4 regions of the Variovorax sp. FG153 genome follow, and region 2 is predicted to be linked to each of the others. Evidence: predicted binding sites of a transcription regulator. Region 2 holds the regulator's gene; each other region holds the start of a gene.
What was found. Region 2 encodes LexA, which represses DNA repair genes until DNA is damaged. Its sites were predicted from a motif close to ACTGTATNNNNATACAGT; they were not measured.
Positions count from the first base shown of each region.

Region 1: a site for LexA is predicted at 2,213-2,230, ahead of ACODT0_RS40760 (ATP-dependent helicase). Genes of this name have one in related genera too.
Region 3: a site for LexA is predicted at 2,584-2,601, ahead of recA (recombinase RecA). Genes of this name have one in related genera too.
Region 4: a site for LexA is predicted at 1,621-1,638, ahead of ACODT0_RS05865 (putative DNA modification/repair radical SAM protein). Genes of this name have one in related genera too.

Region 1 is NZ_JBMDKG010000076.1:13,278-18,097, forward strand. Features, by position in the region: gene ACODT0_RS40760 (ATP-dependent helicase) at 68-2,200, opposite strand; gene corA (magnesium/cobalt transporter CorA) at 2,432-3,418, shown strand; gene ACODT0_RS40770 (5'-methylthioadenosine/adenosylhomocysteine nucleosidase) at 3,411-4,145, opposite strand; gene ACODT0_RS40775 (ABC transporter substrate-binding protein) at 4,185-4,820, opposite strand, start outside.
Region 2 is NZ_JBMDKG010000049.1:14,209-19,028, reverse strand. Features, by position in the region: gene ACODT0_RS34525 (MFS transporter) at 1-924, opposite strand, end outside; gene ACODT0_RS34520 (D-2-hydroxyacid dehydrogenase family protein) at 929-1,936, opposite strand; gene ACODT0_RS34515 (hypothetical protein) at 2,121-2,504, opposite strand; gene lexA (transcriptional repressor LexA) at 2,682-3,356, opposite strand; gene ACODT0_RS34505 (asparaginase) at 3,429-4,391, shown strand; gene adk (adenylate kinase) at 4,464-4,820, opposite strand, start outside.
Region 3 is NZ_JBMDKG010000006.1:79,537-84,356, forward strand. Features, by position in the region: gene ACODT0_RS09480 (hypothetical protein) at 1-469, opposite strand, end outside; gene ACODT0_RS09485 (SRPBCC family protein) at 544-966, opposite strand; gene recX (recombination regulator RecX) at 953-1,408, opposite strand; gene recA (recombinase RecA) at 1,476-2,537, opposite strand; gene ACODT0_RS09500 (MarR family winged helix-turn-helix transcriptional regulator) at 2,684-3,169, shown strand; gene ACODT0_RS09505 (response regulator) at 3,243-3,914, shown strand; gene ACODT0_RS09510 (sensor histidine kinase) at 3,952-4,820, shown strand, end outside.
Region 4 is NZ_JBMDKG010000003.1:136,529-141,348, forward strand. Features, by position in the region: gene ACODT0_RS05855 (amidohydrolase family protein) at 1-873, shown strand, start outside; gene ligK (4-carboxy-4-hydroxy-2-oxoadipate aldolase/oxaloacetate decarboxylase) at 866-1,549, shown strand; gene ACODT0_RS05865 (putative DNA modification/repair radical SAM protein) at 1,654-2,907, shown strand; gene ACODT0_RS05870 (UdgX family uracil-DNA binding protein) at 2,919-4,361, shown strand; gene ACODT0_RS05875 (ATP-binding response regulator) at 4,368-4,820, opposite strand, start outside.

The sequences.
Region 1 (4,820 bases), on a different contig from region 2:
TTGCTGCCGCGCCCATCTTTCGCGGCCACCCGCGCATGTCCCTGCTGGAGAAAGGGCCGGGCGCCCTTCAGCGCCAGGCGGCGCGCATCCGGTTGCGCAGGTCGATCACCGCGGCCGGCGGCGGCACCGCGGGCGCGCGAGGCGGCGGGGGCGGCCAGGTCCGGGCTTCGAAGCGCGCGAGGTCGGCATCGGGAATGAAGCGGCTGCGGTTGGCATACAGATGCCGGTCGCCGCGCGCGGCCTGCTGCGGGATGTAGAAGCGCTGCGGCACCAGCAGGTGCAGGTGGTCGCGGGCGCGGGTCATGGCCACGTAGAGCAGGCGCCGTTCCTCCTCGAGCTCCTGCGCGCTCTGCGCCACGTCGGCCGGCATGCAGCCGTCGACCACGTTGAGCACGTGGACCGAATTCCACTCCTGCCCCTTGGCCGAATGGATGGTCGAGAGGATCAGGTAGTCTTCGTCGAGCAGCGGCGGCCCGGGCCGGTCGCTGGTGGCTTCGGGCGGATCGAGCGTGAGCTCGGTGAGGAAGCGTTCGCGCGAGGCGTAGCCCGAGGCCATGTGCACCAGCTGCTCGACGTCGCCGCGGCGCGTGCCCGCGGTGTCGTCGTAGAGCCGCTCGAGGTGCGGCAGGTACCACTCCATCGCGATGCCCACGTCGGCCGGCCAGGCCAGCGACGGCGCGCGCAGCGCGGCATAGGCCTCGGCGAAGGCGGCCCATTCGGCGCGCGCGGCGCTCGGCGGCACGAAGTCGCGCAGGGCGATGGCCGGGTCGGCCGCCTGGTCCATCGCGTCGAGCAGCTTCGCGCTGGTGGCCGGCCCGATGCCCGGGATCAGTTGCGTGACGCGAAAGCCCGCCATGCGGCCGCGCGGGTTCTGCGCGAAGCGCAGCACCGCGAGCAGGTCCTTCACGTGCGAGGCCTCGAGGAACTTGAGCCCGCCGTACTTCACGAACGGGATGTTGCGGCGCGCCAGTTCGAGCTCGAGCGGCGCGCTGTGGCTCGAGGTGCGGAACAGCACCGCCTGCGACTTGAGCGCGAGCCCGCCCTCGCGGTGCGCGAGCACCTGGTCGGCCACCCAGCAGGCCTGCTGGGCCTCGTCGGGCACGCGCACGATCTGCGGCCGCCCGGCCGAGGGCTTGTCGGTCCACAGCGTCTTGGCATGGCGCTCGGCCGCATGAGCGATGCACGCGTTCGACACGTCGAGGATCGGCTGGGTGGAGCGGTAGTTGCGCTCCAGCGTGACCACGCGCGCCGGCCGCGAGAACTGCGAGGGAAAGTCGAGGATGTTGCGCACCGTCGCGCCGCGGAACGAATAGATCGACTGCGCGTCGTCGCCCACCACCGTCACGCCCCGCCCGTCGGGCTTGAGCGCGAGCAGGATCGCGGCCTGCAGCAGGTTGGTGTCCTGGTACTCGTCGACCAGCACGTGGTCGAAGCGCTCGCCCAGGTGCCGCGCCAGCGTGGGCTCCTCCATCATGCCGGCCCAGTAGAGCAGCAGGTCGTCGTAGTCGAGCACGTTCTGCTGCTGCTTGGCCTCGACGTAGGCGCCGAACAGCTGCTGCAGCTCGACGCCCCATTCTGCGCACCACGGAAAGGACTGCCTGAGCACCGACTCGAGCGGCGCGCGCGTGTTCACGCAGCGCGAATAGATCGACAGGCAGGTGCCCTTGTGCGGAAAGCGGCGCGCGCTCGACGAGAAGCCGAGCTCGTGCCGCGCCAGCCCCATCAGGTCCTCGGCGTCGCCGCGGTCGTGGATGGTGAAGTTGTCGTCCAGCCCGATCTGCGCGGCGTACTCGCGCAGCAGCCGCGCGCCGATGCCATGGAAGGTGCCGGCCCAGGGCAGCGCGGGCGCGGTGTGGGCCTGCAGCCCCAGCACGCGCGCGAGCACCTGGCCGGCGCGCTGCGCCATTTCCTGCGCGGCGCGGCGCGAGAAGGTCAGGAGCAAGAGGCGCTGCGGGTCGACCCCGCGCGCGATCAGGTGCGCCACCCGGTGCGCCAGCGTGCTGGTCTTGCCCGAGCCGGCGCCGGCGATCACGAGCAGCGGGCCCGCATCGGCCGCGTCCGGAGCGCCACCGGCCAGCGCTTCCACCCCGTGCTCGACCGCCGCGCGCTGTTCGTCGTTGAGGCTCGCAAGGGCGGCCGCGAGGCGCTCGGCCTGGGTCGCCGGCGGATGGGAAAAGACGGGGGACGCGGCGCTCGGCATGGCCGCCACTCTACTGGATGTTCGTCCAGTTCAGCCAACTCTGCGCTCATTCGCCGATGACATAATCGCGCCTCGCTGCAACTGGAGACCGCATCATGGAAACCGCCCCGTCTCGGCAGCTTTCAACTCCCGGCTGAGCCCGGCCGACCGGCTCCGGGATTTGAAAGCGCCCCTCTTTCTCGTCCCCCGCCCGTCCGCCCCATCGCCCCAGCCATTTCTCGGGAGTGAGCCATGCTCAATATCTTCACGCTCGCCAACGGCCGCCTCGTCCAGGAAGAGATCGAGGCCCTCGAGGAGCTCTCCCGCTTCCAGCCGATCTGGGTCGACCTCGAATCGCCCACGCTCGAGGAGAAGCGCTGGATCAAGCAGTACTACGGCCTCTCGATCCCCGAGGACGCGATGGACGAGGACATCGAGGAATCGGCGCGCTTCTATGAAGAGGACAACGGCGAACTGCACATCCGCAGCGACTTCCTGATCGACGACGACGAAGCCCCGCGCGCGGTGCGCGTCGCCTTCATCCTCAACCAGCACAACACCGACCTGCGCAGCCGCGGCGTGCTGTTCTCGATCCACGACGAGGACGTGCCCGTGTTCCGCCTGCTGCGCATGCGCGCGCGCCGCGCCCCGGGGCTGATCGAGGACGCGAAGGAAGTGATGCTCAAGCTCTTCGACGCCGACGCCGAGTACTCGGCCGACTCGCTCGAGAACATCTACGACGAGCTCGAGGCCGCCAGCAAGAAGGTGCTCTCGGGCAACGTCAGCGACGAGCTCGCGGGCGAGGTGCTGGGCGCCATCGCGCGCCAGGAAGACCTGAACGGGCGCATCCGCCGCAACGTGATGGACACGCGCCGCGCGGTCAGCTTCATGATGCGCAGCAAGATGCTCAATGCCGAGCAGTTCGAGGAAGCGCGGCAGATCCTGCGCGACATCGAGTCGCTCGACAACCACACGGCCTTCCTGTTCGACAAGATCAACTTCCTGATGGATGCGACCGTCGGTTTCATCAACATCAACCAGAACAAGACGATCAAGATCTTCTCGGTGGCCAGCGTCGCGCTGCTGCCGCCGACCCTGATCGCGAGCATCTACGGCATGAACTTCAAGTTCATGCCCGAGCTCGACTGGGCCATGGGCTATCCCTACGCCATCGTGCTGATGGCCGCGAGCGCGCTGGTGCCGATGTGGTACTTCCGCCGGCGCGGCTGGCTCAAGTAGTCGACCCGGCAGCAAGCCAGGCGCCGACCAGCGCGAGGCTGTAGCGGCTCGCGACCTCGGCGACGAAGCGCGCGAAGTCGCCATGGGCCTCGTCGTCGGCACGGTCCGAGATCGTGCGCATCGCGGCGAAGGGCACGCCGTAGTCATGGCACACCTGCGCCACCGCGGCGCCCTCCATCTCCACCGCCAGCGCATCGGGCAGCGCGCGGCGCAGCGCCTCGCTTTCGGCCGCTGTCGCGACGAAGCGGTCGCCACTGATCAGCAGGCCGCGATGCACGGTCGGCGAACGCAGGCCGAACTCGTCGACGGCGCCCTGCCCCACCAAGGCCACGGGATCGCGCAGGGTCTGCTCGGCCACGGCCGCCAGTGCATCGCCGATCGCCGCATCGGCCTTGAAACGCGCCAGGCCCATCAAGGGCACTTCGTATGTCGGAAAGAGCGGCGAGGCATCCATGTCGTGCTGTAGCAGCTCGGTCGCCACCACCACGTCGCCGACCTCGACGCCCGGCGCGAGCCCGCCCGCCACACCGCTGAAGACGATGGCGCGCACGCCGAAGCGCTCGAGCAGCAGCGTGGCCGTCACCGCGGCCGCGACCTTGCCGATGCGCGACAGCACCGCGACCACGGGTTGGCCCTGCAGGTGGCCGACCCAGAAGTCGCGGCCCGCGACGCGCACGCGCTGCTCGTCGGGCATCAGCGCGAGGAGCGCCTTGAGCTCCTCGTGCATCGCCGCGACGATCGCGATGGGTGCGGTGGCCCCCACCGCTTACTTGATGTCCACGCCGTAGAAGGTGTGGCGGCCGAAGGGGCTGAGCTTGAAGTCGATCACTTCCTTGCGCACCGGCTTGAGCTGCACCGCGTGCGCGATGGTGAACCACGGCGCCTGCTCCTTGAAGATGACTTGCGCCTTCCTGTAGAGCGCGTCGCGGTCGGCCTGCTTGGTCGCGCTCTTGGCCTTCACCACGATGTCCTCGTAGGGCTGGTAGCAGAACTTCGAGATGTTGCTGCCGCTCGCCGACTTGGCCGAGGCGCAGCCCAACAGCGTGTAGAGGAAGTTGTCGGGGTCGCCGTTGTCGCCGGTCCAGCCCAGCATGCCCATCTGGTGCTCGCCGGCCTGCAGCCGCTTGCGGTACTCGCCCCATTCGAAGCTCTTGATCTCGGCCTTGACGTTGATCTTGGCGAGGTCGGCCTGCATCAGCTCGGCGATGCGCTTGGCGTTCGGGTTGTAGGGCCGCTGCACCGGCATGGCCCACAGGTCGGTCGAGAAGCCGTCGGGGAAGCCGGCCTGCGCCAGCAGCTTCTTCGCGGCCTCGGGATCGTAGGGGTCGTCCTTCACCGCATCGTTGTAGGACCACATGGTCGGCGGGATCGGGTTCTTCGCGGCCACGCCGGTCGAGAGGTA
Region 2 (4,820 bases):
GAAGCAGCCCAGGCCCCAGGGCGAGACCACCACCGCGATCCAGAACAGGCTGTCCGCCAGCGGCCAGAGCGCCAGGCTCAGCGCGATCAGTCCCGTGGTCGCGAGCACCATGCGGCCCGCGCCCGCGCGGTCGATGACGCGGCTCACGACCATGTTGCCCAGCAGGCCGCAGGCGCCGAACCAGCCCCACATCAGGCTCAGCGCGGTGGCGTCGGCGCCGAAGCGCTGCTTGAGGATCGGGCCGAAGTAGCTGAACAGCACGAACTGGCCCGCGCCCTGCAGCGCGGTGATCGAGACGATGCCCATCAGCACCGGGCTGCGCAGCACGCGCGCCCAGGCCGCGGCCGTGAGCGCCGCTGGCCGGATGCCGTTGGGCAGCGTGAGCCACACCGAGACCGCGCTCACGATGCTGAGCGCCGAGATCGCGAGGAAGGCCGCGCGCCAGCCGAAATGGCCGCCGATCAGCGCGCCGATGGGCAGGCCCAGCACCGAGGCCATCGACCAGCCGAGGAAGACGAAGGTGACCGCGCGCCCGCGCTGTTCGGGCGGCACCAGCATGCCGGCGCAGGCGGCCGCCTGGGGCGTGAAGATGGCCGGAGCGATCACCGCCAGCATGCGCACCGGCAGCAGGGCGCCGAAGCTCGGCATGAAGACCGACACCGCGTGCCAGGCGGCGTACCACAGCATCGTGAGGGCCAGCAGCCGGCGCCGGTCCCAGCCGGCCACCGCGGCCGCGAGCAGCGGCGCGCCGAGGCAGGTGACGAAGGCCGCGGCCGTGATCAGCTGGCCCGCGGTGGCGGCGCTGACATCGAGCGAGACGCTGATCTCGTTGAGCGTGCCCGGCACCACCATCACCCCGGTGCCGATCACGAAGTTGCCGGCGAGCAGCGCCCAGAGTGCGCCCCTCGGCGCCGGCTGGCTCACGGCTTCACCGCCGGACCTGCAGTGCGCCGGGGTTGACGATGTTGGTGGGGTTGCCCTTGATGAAGCTCACGACGTTGTCGAAGGCCTGGCCGAAGTACATCTCGTAGCTCTCCTGCTCCACGTAGCCGATGTGCGGCGTGCAGATGCAGTTCTCGAGGCGCAGCAGCGCATGGCCCTGCAGCGGCGGCTCGCTCTCGAACACGTCGATCGCCGCCAGCCCGGGACGGCCGCGGTTGAGCGCCGCGAGCAGCGCATCGGACTCGACCAGCTCGGCGCGCGAGGTGTTGACGAACAGCGAGGTCGGCTTCATGCGCGAGAGGTCCTCGAGCGTGATCAGGCCGGTGGTCTCGTCGTTAAGCCGCAGGTGCACCGACAGCACGTCGGCCATCGCGAAGAACTCCTGGCGGCTCTGCGCCACCTGGAAGCCGTCGGAGCGTGCCTTGGTGCAGCTCGCCTCGCGGCCCCAGATCACCACCTGCATGCCGAAGGCCTGCCCATAGCGCGCGACGAGCTGGCCGATGCGGCCATAGCCCCAGACGCAGAGCGTCTTGCCCTTGAGCACCGAGCCGAGGCCGAAATTGGGCGGCATCGAGGCCGACTTGAGCCCCGACTGCTGCCAGGCGCCATGCTTGAGGTTGCTGATGTACTGCGGCAGCCGGCGCATGGCCGACATGATCAGCGCCCAGGTCAGTTCGGCCGGCGCCTGCGGCGAGCCCGAACCCTCGGCCACGGCCACGCCGCGCTCGGTGCAGGCGGCCACGTCGATGTGGCTGCTGATACGGCCCGTCTGCGAGATCAGCTTGAGCTTGGGGAGTTTCTCGATCAGCTGGCGCGAGATCTGGGAGCGCTCGCGGATCAGGACGATCACGTCGGCGTCCTTGAGGCGCACCGAGAGTTGGCCGATGCCCTTGACGGTGTTGGTGTAGACCTTGGCTGCGTAGGCATCGAGCTTCGAAGCACAGTGCAGCTTGCGCACCGCATCCTGGTAATCGTCGAGGATCACAATATTCATGGCATGCCATTGTGCCTCGCAGCATGGAATCGGCGCGCCGTAGAACGTTTGGATACGGCCCTGCCGCCCTCGAGGGGCGAAAACGGGGCGAAGGCCGGAGAAGCGGCTCGAAGGCCGGGCAAAGGGCGAGGTTGCCCATGGACCCGGCCCCGAGGCGGCGCGCGAGACGCGCCGAAGGACGCTTTCAGTGCAGGTGCGCGGGGCGGGCCGCCCCGGCGGGTGCTTCGAGCGCTTCGAGCGCGGCGAGGCGATCGAGCTCGGCGCACACGTCGGCCATCCGGCCCGAGATCACCACCCGGTTGCTGTTGCGCGCGCCGCCCTGCTGGCGATCGACGAGACGAACCACCCGCAGCGGACGCGAGGGCGCCTGCGCCACGGGCGTGGCCGGGAATGCGTTCGGGGCGCCATCGCCACGAGCCGCGCGCGACGGCCGTACCGACACGTAGCGCAGCTCGCTGGCGCACAGGCTCTCATCGTTGCGGCGCGCGGGGCGGGCGGGCAGCCAGCGGTTCGCGAGCGATTGCAGCGGCATCCAAAGATCGACGAAGGTGAGGAGGGCGATTCCCATGTGAACTCCAAGAAGGTTTGAGGTTGAACACAGGCAGGATTCGTTGTCATCGGGCGCAGCAGGGTGATGGCGACCAAGCGCCATACGCCCGCCACCTGCGGCGACCGGATGGGGTATGCGAGATGCGGATCCGCGAAGCGGCTCGGCGATGCAGACCGCCGGGCCGGCTCGGCGGGGCTACATCAGCATGGTGTTTCGGATCAGGCCGACCGCGAGGCCTTCGATTTCGAAGGGTTCGCCGGGTTGGACCACGATGGTCGGGTAGTCGGGGTTCTCGGCGTGCAGCTCGATCACCTGCTTGTTGCGCTTGAGGCGCTTGACGGTCACCTCGTCGCCGAGGCGCGCCACCACGATCTGGCCGTTGCGCGCCTCCTTGGTGGCCTGCACGGCGAGCAGGTCGCCGTCCATGATGCCGGCGTCGCGCATCGACATGCCGCGCACCTTGAGCAGGTAGTCGGGCTGGCGCTGGAACAGCGTGTTCTCGACGTAGTAGGTCTGGTCGACGTGCTCCTGCGCGAGGATCGGCGAACCGGCGGCGACGCGGCCGATGAGCGGCAGCGCGAGCTGAGCCATGCCGGGCAGCGAGAGCGAGAACTGGCTGTTGCGCGACTCGGCCAGCGAGCGCAGCGCATCGCCCTTCAGGCGGATGCCGCGCGAGGTGCCGCTCACGAGTTCGATGACGCCCTTGCGGGCCAGCGCCTGCAGGTGTTCCTCGGCCGCGTTGGCGGAGCGAAAGCCCAGCTCGCTCGCGATTTCGGCACGGGTGGGCGGCGCCCCGGTGCGGGCGATGGCGCTCTGGATCAGATCGAGGATCTGCTGCTGGCGGGCGGTAAGCTTCACGGCGAACTGCATGGTGGTTCCTTGCGGCACTGGCTGAACATCCAGTACCTGTATTTTTAACCAGTTTTTCAAAGTTGGCAAGCGATGGCGACTTCTTCCCCCTCGAATCCGCGGCGCGTGGTGGTGCTCGGCACCGGCGGCACCATCTCGGGCCGCGCGGCGAACAGCGGCGACAACATCGGCTACACCGCCGGCGAGGTGGGCGTGGCCGACCTGCTTGGCGGCATCGAGGCGCCCGCTGGCGTGACGCTGGCGGCGGAGCAGGTGGCGCAGGTCGACAGCAAGGACATGTCCTTCGCGATCTGGCGCGCACTGGCGCTGCGCTGCGCCCACTGGCTGGCGCAGCCCGACGTGGCCGGCGTGGTGATCACCCACGGCACCGACACGCTCGAGGAAACCGCCTTCTTCCTCCAATCGGTGCTGGCGCCGCGCAAGCCCATCGTGCTGACCTGCGCCATGCGCCCGGCCTCCGCGCTGTCGCCCGACGGTCCGCAGAACGTGCGCGACGCGATCGCCGTGGCCGCGACGCCGGATGCGCAGGGCGTGACCGCGGTCTGCGCGGGCACGGTGCTCGGTGCCTTCGACGTGCAGAAGGTGCACACCTACCGGCTCGATGCCTTCGACGCGGGCGACGCGGGGCCGGTGGGCTACGTGGAGGAGGGCGAGGTGCGGCGCGTGCGCGACTGGCCGGCTTCGGAAGCAGGCGCGGTCCTTGACCGTCTTCCCGAGGACGAGGCTGCATGGCCGCGCGTGGAGATCGTGACGAGCCACGCGGGCGCGAGCGGTGCGGTGATCCGTGCCTTGCGCGCCGACGACGCCGCCATCTCGCCGCTGCGCGGCCTCGTGCTGGCGACCACCGGCAACGGCACGCTGCACCATGCGCTCGAGGCGGCCGCACTCGAGGCGCAGGAGGCCGGCATCGCGGTGCTGCGCGCCACCCGCTGCACGCAGGGGCGCATCCTGGCGAAGCCGGGCGACAAGCTGCGCGACGCGGGCACGCTGACGCCGGTCAAGGCGCGCATCGCGCTGACGCTCGCGCTGATCTGAAAACGGGGGGCAAAGAAAAAGCCGCGTCGCGGGACCCGGGGCCCGCGCGCGGCTCGCGATTCGAGCCGGGGCTCAGCTGCTGAGTGCGGCCAGGGCGCGCTGCGTGATCTCTTCGACCGTGCCCACGCCCTGGATGGCGCGGTACTTCGGCGCGGCGGCCGGATCGGCCTTGGCCCAGGCCGAGTAGTAGTCGACCAGCGGACGCGTCTGCTGGCTGTAGACGTCGAGCCGCTTGCGCACGGTCTCTTCCTCGTCGTCCTTGCGCTGGATCAGTTCCTCGCCGGTCAGGTCGTCCTTGCCTTCGACCTTGGGCGGGTTGAACTTGAGGTGATAGGTGCGTCCCGAGGCCGGGTGCGAGCGGCGGCCGCTCATGCGTTCGATGATGTCGCCGAAGGGCACGTCGATCTCGAGCACGTAGTCGAGCTTGAC
Region 3 (4,820 bases), on a different contig from region 2:
CGCCGAGCACCGGCGCGAGCTGCGCGCTCAGCGCATCGACCGAGAGCCAGTCGCTCGCGCGCCGCAGTGCCCCGTGGGTGCGCGGCATCGATTCGATGGGCCCGGCGATGGCATCGCCCAGGCGCTGCGCCACCGCTTCGCCGCGCGCGGCCACCAGGTGCTGCATCGCGCGCGTGCGGCCTTGCGACACGCCGAGGATCACGTACACGCCCATGAAGAGCGCCAGCAGCACGGCCACCAGCAGCGGCGGCGAGGTCAGCAGCGCGAGCGCCGCGCCGACGCCGCCCGCGCGTGCGCCGGGATAGCCGGGCCCGCTCAGCTGGCCCAGGTAGTAGAAGAAGGCGCCGCCGCCGAGCAGCGCGCCGAAGAAGATGCCCTTCGCGACCGAAGCGACGAAGGCCGCGCCGGCGCGGGCGCCGGTGCGTATCAACGAGGGAGGCTCGGATGGGTTGGCGGGGTTCGATGACATGGCGCGGCTCCTCCTCGTTGTTCGAAGCCGCGGATCATGCCAGCGGTCTGGCGCGGCCCCGGCCGCCCGGCCGCTCAGCGGGCCGGCGCCTCGAGCAGCGCCCGCAGCGCGCGCAGGTCGCGCGCGATCCATTCGGCGTCGTGCGCGAAGGCGGCGTCGTCCATGTGCGGCTGGCGCAGCAGCGTGAACTGCAGCTCGCAGGCGCCGGGCGCCACGCCGACGACACGAAACGGCACGTAGACCTCGGGCACGCCCTCGGGCGCCACCCAGTGGTCGAGCACGCCGAATTCGTTGGCCGGCGCGAAGCGCAGCACCGCGCGACCGCCGGGCGTGGTCGCGACCCAACGCTCGCCCTCGCCCTCGCGCGCCAGCGCGCCGTCGGCCAGGCCGCTGGCCCATTCGGGCAGGCGCGCGGGATCGGCCGCCAGCGCATAGGCCGCGCGCCAATCGCAGGCCACGCGCTGCGTGATCACGCGCGAGAGTTCATTCGAGTTCATCGATGTCGCTCCTCAGCACCTTGGCCGCCACCGCGGCCGAAAAGCCCCGCGCCATCAGGAAGCGGGCCTGCCGCGCGCGCTCCTTGGGATCGGCGGGCGGGGCGTCGAAGCGGCGGCGCCAGAGCGCGGCCGCGCGTTCGAGCTCGCTGCCCTGCAGCCCGGCCACCGCCTGCGAGATGGCCTCGGCGCCGATGCCCTTGGCCTGCAGTTCCTGCCGCACGCGCGCCGCGCCGAGCCGGCCCGCGCGCTGGTGCAGCACCGAGGCGACCACGCGCTCCTCGCTGATGAAGTCCTTGGCCGCGAGCTCATCGAGCGCGGCCTTGAGCGTGCCCGGCTCTTCCTCGTAGCGCGCCAGCTTGCGCTCGAGCTCGCCACGGGAATGCTCGCGCTGGCTCAGCAGACGCAGCGCGCGGCCTTTCAGGGAAGGAGCATCGAATGCCATCGGAAATGCAGGGGCGGAAAAGGAAAGCGGGGCGGCCGCAGGCGCCCCGCTCGCAGGCATCGGCCGGTTATTCGGCCGCGCCGGCCGCGTCCGCCGCCAGCAGCGGGATGCCCAGCGACTCGCGCACCTTGTTCTCGATCTCGCGCGACAGCTCGGGGTTCTCGCGCAGGAACTCGCGCGCGTTGTCGCGGCCCTGGCCGATCTTCTCGCCGTTGTAGGCGTACCAGGCGCCCGACTTGTCGATGATCTTGGCGGTCACGCCCATGTCGATGATCTCGCCCTCGCGGCTGATGCCCTCGCCGAACAGGATGTCGAACTCGGCCGTCTTGAACGGCGGCGAGACCTTGTTCTTCACCACCTTGACCTTGGTTTCGTTGCCGATGGCCTCGTCGCCCTTCTTGATGGTGCCGATGCGGCGGATGTCCAGGCGCACCGAGGCGTAGAACTTCAGCGCGTTGCCGCCGGTGGTGGTTTCGGGCGAACCGAACATCACGCCGATCTTCATGCGGATCTGGTTGATGAAGATGACCATGCAGTTTGTCTTCTTGATCGTGGCCGTGAGCTTGCGCAGCGCCTGGCTCATCAGGCGGGCCTGCAGGCCGGGCAGCGAGTCGCCCATCTCGCCTTCGATTTCGGCCTTGGGCGTGAGCGCGGCGACCGAGTCGACCACGATCAGGTCGACGGCGCCCGAGCGCACCAGCGAGTCGACGATCTCGAGCGCCTGCTCGCCGGTGTCGGGTTGGCTGATCAGCAGGTCGGACAGGTTCACGCCGAGCTTCTGGGCGTACTGCACGTCGAGCGCGTGCTCGGCGTCGACGAAGGCGCAGGTGCCGGCCTGCTTCTGCATGGCGGCGATGACCTGCAGCGTGAGCGTGGTCTTGCCCGAGGATTCAGGACCGTAGATCTCGACCACCCGGCCGCGCGGCAGGCCGCCGACGCCCAGGGCGATGTCGAGGCCCAGCGAGCCGGTGGAGACCACCTGGATGTCCTCGAGCGCCTCGCCTTCGCCGAGCCGCATGATCGTGCCCTTGCCGAACTGCTTCTCGATCTGGGCCAGCGCGGCCTGGAGGGCCTTGGCCTTTTCGCTGTTGGCGCCTGCGATGCTCGAGCCCTTGACGACTGCGTCCATGTGAAAAACTCCTTGAAGATCAACGGGTTGTGTACTGCCGGATCCATCTGCTTTTAACTACAGCCTGGATGCTTGAACAGTAGTGTAGGGGCGGATGGATTCGAGTAAACCCATTTTTTGGTCAGTTTGCTTTACCATTTGGCGCCGTGAGCGACACCCCCTTTCCCCTCGACCCCGATGCCTGGCGCCAGACCCACCTGGGCCGGCTGCTCGGCCACGCGATGCGGCGCTTCGACGAGCGCGTGCTCGCGCTGATGGCGCACGACGTCGACGTGCCGCTCGCGCTGTCGAACCTGGCGGCGCGCGCGCAGGTCAGCGCGGCCCACGTCCACATCACGCGCCACCTCGCGCGCGAGGGCTCGCGCCTGACCGAGCTCGCCGAGCGCGCCGGCATGACCAAGCAGGCCATGGGCGCGCTGGTCGACCAGTGCGAGGCCTGGGGGCTGGTCACGCGCGGGCCCGATCCGCTCGATGCGCGCGCGCGGCGCGTGCTGTTCACGGCCGACGGCCTGGCCTGGCTCGAGGCCTTCCGCCAGGCGGTGACGCAGGCCGAGCGCGAGTTCCGCGCCAGCGTGGGCGACGAGGTCGCCACCGTGGTAACCATCGGTCTGGAAGCCTATACGGCGGGCTAGACTCCCTGCCGAGCGGAGACAACGAACGTGCAACGGCGCCGCCCCGCGGCGCGAACCGGGCTGGAGGTGGGCTATGCGGATTCTGATTGCCGAGGACGACCAGGTGCTGGCCGACGCCCTGCTGCGCAGCCTGCGCACCTCGGGCGCCGCGGTCGACCACGTGGCCAACGGCTCCGAGGCCGACACCGCGCTCATGACCCACAGCGAGTTCGACCTGCTGATCCTCGACCTCGGCCTGCCGAGCCTGCACGGCATCGAGATCCTCAAGCGCCTGCGCGCGCGCGGCTCGCAGCTGCCGGTGCTGGTGCTGACGGCGGCCGACAGCGTGGAGGAGCGCGTCAAGGGCCTGGACAACGGCGCCGACGACTACATGGCCAAGCCCTTCAGCCTGCAGGAGCTCGAGGCGCGCGTGCGCGCCCTCACGCGCCGCGGCATGGGCACCACCAGCAACGCGATCAAGCACGGCCCGCTGGTCTACGACCAGGCCGGCCGCGTCGCCACGCTCGACGGCAAGATGGTCGAGCTGTCGGCGCGCGAGCTGGGCCTGCTCGAGGTGCTGCTGCAGCGCGCGGGCCGGCTGGTCAGCAAGGACCAGCTGGTGGAGCGGCTGTGCGAATGGGGCGAGGAGGTGAGCCTCAACGCGATCGAGGTCTACATCCACCGCCTGCGCAAGAAGATCGAGAAGGGCCCGGTGCGCATCGCCACGGTGCGCGGGCTCGGCTACTGCCTCGAAAAGATCCAGTGACGCCCGCGCGGCCGCCAGGCGCGGCGGGTCCGGCCCGATGAAACTCTTCCAGCGCGCGCAGCGCTCCCTGTTCGGCGAGATCCTCGACTGGATGCTCACGCCGCTGCTGCTGCTGGTGCCGGTCAGCATCGGCGTGACCTGGCTGGTGGCGCAGGGCATCGCCAACGCGCCCTTCGACCGCGCGCTCGAGCACAACGTCGAGACGCTGGCGCGCATGGTCACGACGCAGAAGGGCGGCCCGCGCTTCGAACTGCCGCAGTCGGCGCGCGAGATCCTGCGCGGCGACGATGCCGACCGCGTGTACTACCAGGTGCTCGACAGCCACGGCGCGCTGCTCAGCGGCGAGCGCGACGTGCCGCATCCCAGCCTCGACGAGCCGCCGGTGATCGGCCAGGTCTCGCTGCGCGACGGCGAGATGAACGGCAAGCCGGTGCGCGTGGCCTCGGTCTGGCTGGCCGGCGAGCATCCCGACGCGCCGCCCGCGCTGCTGCAGATGGCCGAGACGCGCCAGAAGCAGTCGCTGCTGGCGGCCGAGATCATCAAGGGCGTGCTGCTGCCGCAGTTCGCGATCCTGCCGCTCGCGGTGCTGCTGATCTGGCTGGCGCTGGTGCGCGGCATCAAGCCGCTGTCGGTGGTGGAGGCGCGCATCCGCGAGCGCCGCCCGGGCGACCTGAGCCCGCTCGACGAATCCTCGGTGCCGCTGGAAGTGGTGCCGCTGGTGTCCTCGGTCAACGAGCTGCTCGACAAGCTCAACGATTCCATCGACACGCAGAAGCGCTTCCTGGCCGACGCGGCGCACCAGCTCAAGACGCCGCTCGCGGGCCTGCGCATGCAGGCCGACCTGGCGCAGCGCGAGAACGCCAACGCCGACGAGCTCAAGCAGTCGCTCAAGCAGATCGGCCGCGC
Region 4 (4,820 bases), on a different contig from region 2:
GTCTTCAGCCCGCGCGCGAGCTTCATGGCGCACCACGTCGGCGACTTCGCGGTGTCGTCCGCATGGGCCGCGATCTGCAACGAGCTGTGCCACCGCGTGAGCGCGATGTTCCCCGAGCGCTTCGCGGGCGCGGCGATGCTGCCGCAGTCGCCGGGCGTGCCGGTCGCCTCGTGCGTCGCCGAGCTCGAGCGCTGCGTGCGCGACTACGGCTTCGTCGGCGTCAACCTCAACCCCGATCCCTCGGGCGGCTTCTGGAACAGCCCGCCGCTGACCGACCGCCACTGGTATCCGCTCTACGAGAAGATGGTCGAGCTCGACGTGCCGGCCATGATCCATGTGAGCACCAGCTGCAACGCCTGCTTCCACACCACGGGCGCGCACTACCTCAATGCCGACACCACGGCCGTGATGCAGTGCATCGAGGGCGACCTGTTCGCGGATTTCCCGACCCTGCGCTTCGTGATCCCGCACGGCGGCGGTGCCGCGCCCTACCACTGGGGGCGCTTTCGCGGGCTGGCCCAGGAGATGAAGAAGCCGCCGCTCGCGCAGCACCTGCTGCAGAACCTGTTCTTCGACACCTGCGTCTACCACCAGCCGGGCATCGACCTGCTCGCGCGCGTGATCCCGGTCGAGAACATCCTGTTCGCCTCCGAGATGATCGGCGCCGTGCGCGGCATCGATCCCGAGACCGGCCACGCCTACGACGACACGCGGCGCTACATCGAGGCCGCCGCGTTGAGCGCCGGCGAGCGCGCGCAGGTCTACGAAGGCAATGCGCGCCGCGTCTTTCCGCGGCTCGATGCGCAGCTGAACGCGCGCGGCCGGCTGTTCGATCCCCAATCTCATTCCTCGCAAGGAGCCCGCCATGCATGAACTCGGCGTCGTCCATCGCCACATCGAACGCGCCGACGCGAAGGTCGTCGACGCCCTCGCGGCCCTGGGCTCGGCCACGGTACACGAGGCCATGGGCCGGGTCGGCCTGCTCGCGCCGTACATGCGGCCGATCTACCCGGGCGCGCAGGTCAGCGGCAGCGCCGTCACCGTGCTGCTGCATCCGGGCGACAACTGGATGCTGCACGTCGCGGCCGAGCAGATCCGCCCCGGCGACATCGTGGTGGCGGCCGTCACCGCGCCGAGCAGCGACGGCTTCTTCGGCGACTTGCTGGCCACCAGCTTCCAGGCCCGCGGCGCGCGCGCGCTGGTGATCGACGGCGGCGTGCGCGACGTGCGCACCTTGCAGCAGATGGGCTTTCCGGTCTGGAGCAAGGCCATCAGCAGCAAGGGCTGCGTGAAGGCCACGCTGGGCTCGGTCAACATCCCCGTGGCCTGCGCCGGCATGTCGGTGCAGCCCGGCGATGCGATCGTGGCCGACGACGACGGCGTGGTCTGCGTGCCGCGCGCGATGGCCGCGGCCACGCTCGAGAAGGCGCGCCAGCGCGAGGCGCTGGAGGCGTCGAAGCGCGAGAAGCTCGCGAGCGGCGTGCTCGGGCTCGACATGTACGACATGCGGCCGGCGCTGGCGGCGGCGGGGCTGCGCTACATCGACTGAAAGGGCGCGGCGGGCAATGCCCGACCCGCGCGCATGGCCGCAGGGCCATCGGGGCGACGGGACGGTTAACATCTGTATAAACGTACAGTATTTTCCGCCCGCCCATGGACCTCCAGCACAAGCTCGCCATCCTGGCCGATGCCGCCAAGTACGACGCCTCCTGCGCGTCGAGCGGCTCGCAGCCGCGCGACTCGGTGGGCGGGCGCGGCATCGGCTCGACCGAGGGCATGGGCATCTGCCACAGCTATGCGCCCGACGGCCGCTGCATCTCGCTGCTCAAGGTGCTGCTGACCAACCACTGCCAGTACGACTGCCTCTACTGCGTGAACCGCGCCTCGAGCAACGTGCCGCGCGCGCGTTTCCGCGCCGACGAGGTGGTGCAGCTCACGCTCGATTTCTACCGCCGCAACTGCATCGAGGGGCTGTTCCTCTCGAGCGGCATCGTCAAGTCGCCCGACCACACGATGGAGCAGGTGGTCGAGGTCGCGCGCTCGCTGCGCGAGGACCACGACTTCCGCGGCTACATCCACCTCAAGACCATTCCCGATGCCAGTGACGAGCTGATCGCGCGCGCCGGCCGCTATGCCGACCGGCTCAGCATCAACGTCGAGATGCCGACCACCGAGGGCCTGCAGGCCCTGGCACCCGAGAAGGACGAGAGCGCGATCCGCCGCTCGATGGCGCGGCTGCGCTTGCAGATCGACGACACGCGCGAGGAGGCGCGCCGCGTGGTGCCGATCCGCGCGCTGCCGGGCGCGGCGCCCGTGGCCGCGAAGCCGCCGCCGTTCGCGCCCGCGGGCCAGAGCACGCAGATGATCGTGGGCGCCGACGCCACCGACGACCGCGCCATCCTCGCGACCAGCGCCACGCTCTATGGCGCCTACCGGCTGCGCCGCGTCTACTACTCGGCCTTCAGCCCGATCCCCGACGCGGCGCGCGCGCTGCCGCTCGCCGCGCCGCCGCTGCTGCGCGAGCACCGGCTCTACCAGGCCGACTGGCTGATGCGCTTCTACGGCTTCGAGCACGGCGAGATCGTGGCCGAGCGCGACGGCCTGCTGCGGCTCGACGTCGATCCCAAGATGGCCTGGGCGCTCGCGCATGCGGAGCGCTTCCCGGTCGACCTCAACCATGCGCCGCGCGAGCTGCTGCTGCGCGTGCCGGGCCTGGGCGTGAAGGCGGTCGATCGGCTGCTGCAGGCCAGGCGCGTGCGCCGCGTGCGCGCCGACGACCTGCGGCGGCTGCATGTGCCCGCGCGCAAGGTGCTGCCCTTCGTGGTGGCCGATGGGCACCGGCCCGCGGCCGGGGCGATGGCGGCGTCGGCGCGCGCCGAGCCCGCGCGGCAGGCCTCGCTGTTCTGAGCGCCATCGCGATGCAGGTGCGGCTCGACGACGCGGTCGACCTCGACGGTTTCCGGCGCCGCGCGCGGCAACTGCTGGCCGACGGCGTGCCGCCCGAGCGGGTCGAGTGGGGCGTGGCGCGGTCCGATGGCGGAGAGGGCCTGTTCGGCGATGCGCCCGAGCAGGCGATCGCACCGTCGACCGCGGCGCTGCAGCCCGTGCCCGCGGCTTTCGTCGCGCTGTGCGCCGACGTGATCCTGCACCGCGATCCCCAGCGCTTCGCGCTGCTTTACCGCCTGCTCTGGCGCCTCGCGCACGAGCCCGCGCTGCGCCACGATCCGCTCGACGCCGACATGATGCGGGCGCAGCGCATGGCCAAGGCCGTGCACCGCGACATCCACAAGATGCGCGCCTTCGTGCGCTTCACGCAGGTGACGGACGACGACGGGCTCGAGCGCCATGTCGCATGGTTCGAGCCCGAGCACCGCATCGTCGAGGCCAATGCCGACTTCTTCGCGCGCCGCTTCGCGCAGATGCGCTGGGCCATCCTCACGCCCGAGCGCTGCGTCGAATGGGACGGCCATGCGCTGTCGTTCCGCGCGGGCGCCGACCGCCGCGAGAAGCCGCCGCCCGATGCGGGCGAGCAGCTCTGGCTCACCTACTACGCCCACATCTTCAATCCCGCGCGGCTCAAGTTCGCGACCATGCAGCGCGAGATGCCGCGCCGCTACTGGCACAACCTGCCCGAGGCCGCGCTGATCCAGCCGCTGGCCGACGCTGCCGACGCGCGCAGCCAGTCGATGATCGAAGCGCCGGCCACGCCCGCGCGGCGCATCCGCGCGCCGATGGCGCTGCACCCGCTTCCGGCCGAGGGCGCGATGCCGGCCGACCTCGGCGAACTGCGCGCGGCCGCCCATGCCTGTCGCGCCTGCCCGATCGGCGCGCAGGCCACCCAGGCCGTGTGCGGCGAAGGGCCGCTCGCGCCGCGCCACATGCTGGTCGGCGAGCAGCCGGGCGACCAGGAGGACCTCGCGGGCCGGCCCTTCGTCGGCCCGGCCGGCCAGCTGCTCGAGCGCGCGATGGCGCAGCTCGGCTGGGCGCGCGAGGGCGTCTACCTCGCCAATGCCGTGAAGCATTTCAAGTACGAGCTGCGCGGCAAGCGGCGCATCCACAAGACGCCGGGGCAGCGCGAAGCCGAGGCCTGCGCCCATTGGCTCGATGCCGAGATCGCGCTGGTGCGGCCCGGCTCGCTGGTCGCGCTCGGTGCCACGGCGGCGCGCGCGCTGCTGGGCCGGCCGGTGGCGGTGCAGGCCGAGCGCGGCGCCTGGCTGCACGAGCGCGCGGACGGGCGGCCGGTGTTCGTCACGCTGCATCCGTCGGCGCTGCTGCGGCTGCCCGACGCGGAGCGCGAGGCGGCCCAGGCGCGCTGGCGCGAGGAGCTGGCCCGCGCGCGCGACACGGCGCCGGTTGCCTGAAGGGGATCAGGCGCCGGGCTCTTCCGCGCGGCGTTCGGCCGGCACCAGCTCGGCCATGGCCTGCATCAGCATGGCCGCGGTCACCGGCTTGAACAGCACCGGCACGCCCGAGGCGCGCACGCGCTGCAGCCGCTCGGGCGCGGTCTCGCCGGTGATCAGCAGCATCGGCGCGTCGAGCCGGAAGCGCTCGCGCAGCCGCAGGCCGAGCTCCAGTCCGTCGACGCCGCTCGACAGCCGGTAGTCGCACAGCAGCAGCGCGACCGGCGGGTCCTGCGCCGCGGGCCCGGTCAGCAGGGCCACCGCCTCGGCCTCGTCGGCCACCGCCGCGACCTCGATGCCGTAGGCGCTCATGAGTTCGGTCATGGCCTTGCGGATCTCCTCCTCGTCGTCGATCAGCAGCACGCGGCCGCGCAGCGCCGGCACCTCGAAGCGCTGGCGCACCGGCAGCTCGAGGTCCTG